Regions from separate parts of the Ralstonia sp. GX3-BWBA genome, predicted to be linked through region 2. Evidence: predicted binding sites of a transcription regulator. Region 2 holds the regulator's gene; the other holds the start of a gene.
The links. The regulator FliA, encoded in region 2, starts transcription of late flagellar genes. The targets are predictions, from matches to a motif close to CTAAAGTTTNNNNNNNNNNNGCCGNTA.

Region 1 (3,498 bases), on a different contig from region 2:
GCGTCCATGCCGAGCTTGTTCTGCGCATTCACGTCGGCCGCCACGGCCGTGGCCAGGCGGCCCAGGCTGTTCTGCGCCGGAATGAGCGTGTTGCTGCGGAAGTCCATCAGGCCGCCCAGCGCACCGCCGCCGAGCTGGCTGTCGTCGATGTTGACCGTGCCGCCCGGGCTCTTGTACCCCACCGACAGTTGCGTCGGATCGTACTGCGATGGCACCGCCGTCAACTGGTAGCTCTGATTGCCCTGCACCAGCGCCTGGCCGTTGCCCACGTAGATGTTGAACTGGCCGTCGCCGGTCTGCACCACGCTCGCCTTGATCGACTGGTTGAGCGTCTGCACGAGCTGGTCGCGCTGGTCACGCAGGTCATTGGCCGGCTGGCCGGTCGACGCTTCCGCCTTGGAAATCTGATCATTCAACGAAGCGATCTGCTGCGCGGTGCCATTGACCGAGCTGATCTGCGTCTGCACCTGCGTATTGACCTGGTTGCTGAGCGAACTCAGCTGCCCGGCAATCGAATTGAAGCGGCTTTGCAGGCCCGCGGCCGCGTTCAGGAAAACCTGGCGAGCGGTGGTATCCGACGGCTTGGAGGCCAGGCCATCGGCGGCATTGAAGAAACTGGTGAGCGACGAAGTCAGGCCGCTGTTGCTGTCCGACATGTACTTGCTCAGGCCCGACACCAGGCTGTTGAGCTGGTCGGCCGCGCTGGTCGAAGCCTGGCCGCTTTGTACCTGCGCAGTCAGGAACTGGTCGTAGATACGCTTGACTGTCGTGACATTGGCGCCCTGACCGAGATAGCCCACGCCGGCGTACAGCGGAATGTTTTCCGTCTGCACGGCTTCCTGGCGTGAATAGCCGGGGGTGCTGGCGTTGGCAATGTTGTTGCCGGTCACTTGCAGGTTGATATCGGCAACCCGCAGGCCGGACGCGCCAATATTCAGAAGGGAGCTGCTCATAGTTGTCTCGGTGCGGGCAGCATGACGCCGCCGAAATAAGCTCTAGAAACAACATCGGCCGGACAAGCGCAAACTTGAGCCGGCCGTCGTCGCCAAAATATGCTTCTTGGATCACTCAAACGATCTGCTTGAGCACCGCCATGATCTTGTGGGCGTAGTTCGGATCGGTGGCGTAGCCCGCGCGCTGCAAGCCCTTGGCGAACGATGCCGCGTCGTTGCCGTTGCCGGCCGCCACAACGTTGCTGTAGCGCGGGTTGTTGGCCAGCAGGTTGGCGTAGTCCTTGAACGCCTCGGCATATGAGCTGTAGGCGCGGAATTTCTCCTGGACCTTATGGGCGACGCCGCCAATGTATTCGGTGGTCGTCACCGTGGCGGTCTTGCCGGCCCACGAGCCACCGGCCTTGATGCCGAACAGGTTGTGCGTGTTCGTGCCGTCCTTTGCCTTGATCTCGCGACGGCCCCAGCCGGATTCCAGCGCGGCATGGCCGATCATGAAGTTGGCCGGAATGCCGGTTTCCTGCGCGGCCTGCGATGCGTGGCCGATCAGCTTGTTGTAGAAGCTGGTCATGCGCTCGCCGCGCGGCTCAGACGCCACCGTCGACAGGTCAACGTCGGGCGGCGCGCTCGGGGTCTGCGCCTGCGCGTCCGCCTGCTTGCGCAGGGCGGCCAGTGCACGTTGCACGCGTTCTTCCAAGCCCGGGCGCGGCACAGTGCTGATGCCCGAACCGTCGTCTTCCGTGCCTGGCGCGACGGCCGCGGCCATGCTGTTGAGCGACGAGCGGGCGATGGCCTTGGCGGCATCGCTCGTGGAGCCGGCAGCACCTGGCAGCGCGGTATTGGTGGCCGTCGTGTTGGACAGGGTGGTGTTCACCTTGCCGCCCGCATCCGGGTTCACATGCGTGGCCTGACGCAGCATCTGCTTCAGAAGCTGGTCTGCCACGCCCACGCCGCGCGAGGCCATGGTCTGCGAAAGCTGCTGATCGAGCATCGACGTGTACATCTTGCTCGACGACGAATCGAGCGGCCCGTTCTGCGGCGTTGCATCGCGCATCTGCTTGAGCATCATGTTCACGAAGATCGCGTCGAACTGCTTGGCGACGGTCTTGGCGGCGCCGGTCGGGTCCGTACGCGCCGTTTGCTTGAGCGACTCGAAACCCTTGGAATCGAGCGCCAGGCGGCTGGTGAGGTCGGTTTGGTTCATCGTGGCCTCCCCAGCGTCAGATGATTTCCAGATCGGCGCGCAGCGCATTGGCCGCCTTCATCGCCTGCAGGATCGAGATCAGGTCTTGCGGGTTGGCGCCAATCGCGTTGATGGCCTTGACCACGTCCGCCAGATTGGTGCCGCCCTTCACGTTGATAAGGCTGCCGCCTTGCTGTTTGACCTCGATGTTCGAGCGCGCTGCGGCCACCGTCTGCCCTTGCGAGAACGGCGCCGGCTGGCTCACGACCGGATCTGTGCTGATGGTGACCGACAGGCTGCCGTGCGCCACCGCGCAGGGCTCGAGCTTGACGAGCTGGTTCATGACCACCGAACCCGTGCGGGCGTTGATCACCACACGTGCGGCGGCCAGCGCCGGCGTCACGTCAATGTTCTGCAGCTTGGCCAGGAAACCGACGCGGTCCGACGCCAGGGCCGGTGCGCGCACGTTGACCGTGCGGCCGTCCGCGGCTTGCGCCGTATCCGAGCCGAACTGCTTGTTGATGGCCGTGACGATGTTCTGCACGGTGCCGAAATCCGTCGTGCCGGTATCGAGCTGGATACTGCCCGCCTCGCCCACCGTGGCCTGCACAGCGCGCTCCACCGTGGCGCCATTGGCGATACGGCCAGCGCCGAGCTGGTTGATCTGCACCTTGCTGCCATTGGCCGATGCGCCCGCGCCGCCAATCACCACGTTGCCTTGTGCCAATGCGTAGAGCTGGCCATCCACGCCCTTGAGCGGCGTGAGCAGCAGCGTGCCACCACGCAGGCTCTTGGCGTTACCGATGGACGACACCGTCACGTCGATGGTCTGGCCTGGCCGCACAAAGGCAGGCAGCGTGGCCGTCACCACCACGGCGGCGGTGTTCTTGAGCTGGATGCTCGCGCCGGCCGGCACATTGATGCCGAACTGCGTGAGCATGTTGTTGAAGCTCTGGACCGTGAACGGGGTTTGTGTGGTCTGGTCGCCGCTGCCGTCCAGGCCGACGACAAGGCCGTAGCCGATCAGCGCGTTGTCGCGCACGCCGGCAACGGTGGTCAGATCCTTGATGCGATCCGCGTGTGCCGTTGTCGGAACAACCGCCGAGATTGCGCTCAGTGCCACCAGGGCCGCGCCAAGGGTTCGATACAACCTCGTTCGATGCAAAGTCATGGCAGATCCCTTAGAACGGTGACACGGTCAGGAAGAACCGCGACAGCCAGCCCATCTGCTGCGACTCGGCCACATAGCCCGTGCCGCGGTATTCCATGCGTGCGTCCGCCACCTGGGTGGACAGCACGGTGTTTTGATTGTTGACGGTGGTCGGGTTGACCACGCCGGAGAACTTGATCGACTCGGTGCCCTGG
Region 2 (3,498 bases):
TGGGCGTTTCGGTGCATGCCGTGAAAGACGCGCAAGACCTGAGCCTCGCCCTGAACGATCTGCGCGAGAAGCACGTGGTGCTGATCGACACCATCGGCATGAGCCAGCGCGACCGCGCCGTGTCCGAACAGATGGCGATGCTGCATGCCGTGGGCCCGTCGATCAAGCGCCTGCTGCTGCTGAACGCCGCAAGCAACGGCAAGACGCTCGATGAAGTGGTGGGTGCCTACCGCGACGCCAACCTGGCCGGCTGCATCCTGACCAAGATCGACGAGGCTGCGTCTGTTGGCCACGCGATGGACGTGATGATCCGCCGCCGCCTGCCGCTGCACTACGTGTCGTACGGCCAGCGTGTGCCGGAAGACATTGCGGTGCCGAACAAGAAGCTGCTGATCCACCGCTCGTTCCGGGCCGGTGCGGAGCAGTCGTCGTTCACGCTGGATTCGGACGAATCGTTGCTCGTGGCGCAAGGCGCTGCGCGCAACCGCGAACCTGGCCTGGCCGCTTTCGATTTCGCCTGACAAGGGGGCGACCATGACGACGCCATTCGCCAAGGATCAAGCCGCAGGGCTGCGGCGCATGCTCGGTCATGCCGCTTCCCGCCGTGTGCTGGTGATCGGTGCGGAAGAGCAGGTCGATGATTTTGTCGACAACCTGCGCATCGCGCTGTCCGCCATGGGCCGCGACACGGCCGTGGTGAACGCCCAGACCATGCTGGCCATGGCCGGCGTGCTCGAGCAGCACGACGAGACGGCGGATGTGACGCTGGTGGCCGCGCATTTCGGCACCCGGGCGCTGTGCACCGTTGCTGAAGCCTGCGACGACGTGCTGCTGACCTTCTCCGATGGTCCGGAAGGCATCAAGAGCGCGTACACGCTGCTCAAGAAAACCGCCGTGCTGCAAGGCAGCGCTGGCATCCGCACCGTGGTGTGCGGCGCGCATTCGGTGGATTCCGCCGTGCGCGTGTTCGGCAACCTGGCCAACACCGTGGGCCAGTACCTGAACACCCGTATCGATTTCGCTGGCTACCTCCCTGAGGACCGGCACGTAGAACTTGCGCTCTCGCTCGGCAAGCCCGTGGCGAGCGCGTTTCCCGCATCGCCTTCGGCCATGGCCTTCCGCCAGCTTGCCGAAGAAATGTTGAGCTGGGCCAGCGCCGAGGCCCAAGCCGGTGATGGCAGTGCGCCGTCGCGGGTGGTCATGTCGGCGCGGGCTCCGGCACAGCCGGCAGATGAATCGGCGCAAGCAACGTCAATGTCCACATCGACTGCGACGATCCGCGCCACCGCACGCGCGGCCGAATTGGTTTATTGAGGCGCAGCATGAACGAAGCGTCAAAGGCAGGCATGGATATGTACACCGCAACCGGTCGCAAGACCAAGTCCGACGAGATGGCCACGTATGCACCACTGGTACGTCGCATTGCCAACCAGATGATGGTCAAGCTGCCGGCCAGCGTTGAGCTGGATGACCTGATCCAGGCCGGCATGATGGGCTTGCTCGATGCGCTGTCGCGCTATGAGGAAACGCAGGGCGTGCAGTTCGAGTTCTACGCGGCCCAGCGTATTCGCGGCGCGATCCTGGACGAACTGCGCGGCTCGGACTGGCTGCCGCGCGGGCTGCGCCGCAACGCGCGCACGATCGAGCAGGCGATCCAGAAGCTGCAGCAGCAGAAGGGCCGCGCGCCCACCGAAACCGAGATTGCCGTAGCGCTGGGCATGTCGCTGGCCGAATACCAGAAGCAACTGGTCGACCTGCAGGGCAGCCAGCTGCTGTATTACGAAGATTTCGACCGCGAAGACGCCGACGCCTTCATCGAGAACCGCGCGCCCGAGAACGACGCCACACCGCTGGACCAACTGCTGGACCACGACCTGCGCGAATCGGTTGTCGCTGCCATCGAGGCTCTGCCCGAGCGCGAAAAGCTCATGATGAGCCTCTACTACGAGCAGGATCTGAACCTGCGCGAGATCGGCGCCGTGATGGGCGTGTCGGAATCGCGCGTGTGCCAGATCCACAGCCAGGCCATCGCCCGCATCCGCTCGCGCCTGCGCGATCGCGCATGGCTGCCGACGCCGACCTGATCTGAGGTCGGCTGAGAGCCACTGACACAACCCTGTGCTTCACGGGGTTTGATGGCGGCTCTTGGTTCCAGCTTTACCTGCCAGGTATTTCTACTGCGCGGCCAGCGACTCATGTCGCGGCCGCGCTTTTTCTTTGGCCCCGGTCACGAGGCGCGCTTGGAGGCTTGAGGCAGGTTGATCACGGCGCACACGCGTTTCAGAACGCAAAATATGTACACAAAAAACGGTTGTAATTGTTGACAGAAAAATGGCGCCCCTCCAAGATGCCGGCAAATACGCGGCATCACGCCGCATGAATGCAGGCGGATGGAATCCGCCGCACCCGCCTAAAGCACGCTCCCGGCATTGACACGGGGGCGGCCCCAGGAGACAGACAATGCGCCAATCCCCCGGCGAACCCTCGCCTTCTTCGTCGACAATCGCTCACGCCGTTGCCGATCCCGTCAACGAGCGTCTGCCGCTGCCCCGCCTGTTCGCACTGGGCTTGCAACACCTGTTGGTGATGTACGCCGGTGCGATTGCCGTGCCGCTGATTGTCGGCAATGCGCTCGGCCTGTCGAAGAGCGATCTGTCGTATCTGGTCAACTGCGATCTGTTTGCGGCTGGGATCGGCACGCTCATCCAATCGCTCGGTTTCCTGATCTTCGGGATCCGCCTGCCGGTGATGATGGGCGTCACGTTTGCCGCGGTTGCACCCATGATTGCCATTGGCGTGGAGCCCGGCATGGGGCTGCCCGGCATTTTCGGGGCGTCCATCGTTTCTGGTGTGTTCGGCATTGCCATTGCGCCGCTCATGGGCCGGCTGCTGGGCCTGTTCCCGCGCGTGGTAACGGGCACGGTCATCATGCTGATCGGTTTTTCGCTGTTGAGCGTGGGGATCAACTGGGCCGCGGGCGGTCAGCAGATGATTCCGCAGGTGGTCGACGGCGCGCGCCACATGGTGCCGAACCCGGCGTTTGGCGATCCGTTCGGTCTGGCCATTGCAGCGCTGGTGCTGGTGACGATTCTGCTGCTGACCAAATTCGGTAACGCACTGCTGTGCAATATCGCGGTGCTGCTTGGCATCGTGACGGGCACGCTGGTGGCGGCGGCATTTGGCAAAGTGTCGCTGGCTGATGCGAGCGCCGCGCCGCTGATGACGCTGGTGACGCCGTTCCACTTCGGTATGCCGAAGTTCGAGCTGTCGGCCATCATCTCGATGTGCATCGTGATCGTGATCACGCTGGTGGAATCGACCGGCATGTTCCTCGCGCTGTCGCACGTGGTGGGCAAGCCGATCTCGCGCAACGAGTTGACCAACGGCCTGCGTGCCGATGGCCTGGCGACGGTCGTGGCGGGTGTGTTCAACACGTTCCCGCATACGTCGTTCTCGCAGAACATCGGGCTGGTGTCGATCACGGGCGTGCGTTCGCGC

Region 1: the regulator FliA is predicted to act here: its motif matches at 1,006-1,032, upstream of flgK (flagellar hook-associated protein FlgK).

Annotation. Positions count from the first base shown of each region.
Region 1 covers NZ_QMKS01000020.1:26,879-30,376, reverse strand. The annotation lists gene flgK (flagellar hook-associated protein FlgK) at 1-953, opposite strand, end outside; gene flgJ (flagellar assembly peptidoglycan hydrolase FlgJ) at 1,069-2,154, opposite strand; gene DOD19_RS18915 (flagellar basal body P-ring protein FlgI) at 2,171-3,304, opposite strand; gene DOD19_RS18910 (flagellar basal body L-ring protein FlgH) at 3,315-3,498, opposite strand, start outside.
Region 2 covers NZ_QMKS01000024.1:128,913-132,410, reverse strand. The annotation lists gene flhF (flagellar biosynthesis protein FlhF) at 1-521, shown strand, start outside; gene DOD19_RS23240 (MinD/ParA family protein) at 535-1,314, shown strand; gene DOD19_RS23235 (RNA polymerase sigma factor FliA) at 1,323-2,084, shown strand; gene DOD19_RS23230 (nucleobase:cation symporter-2 family protein) at 2,461-3,498, shown strand, end outside.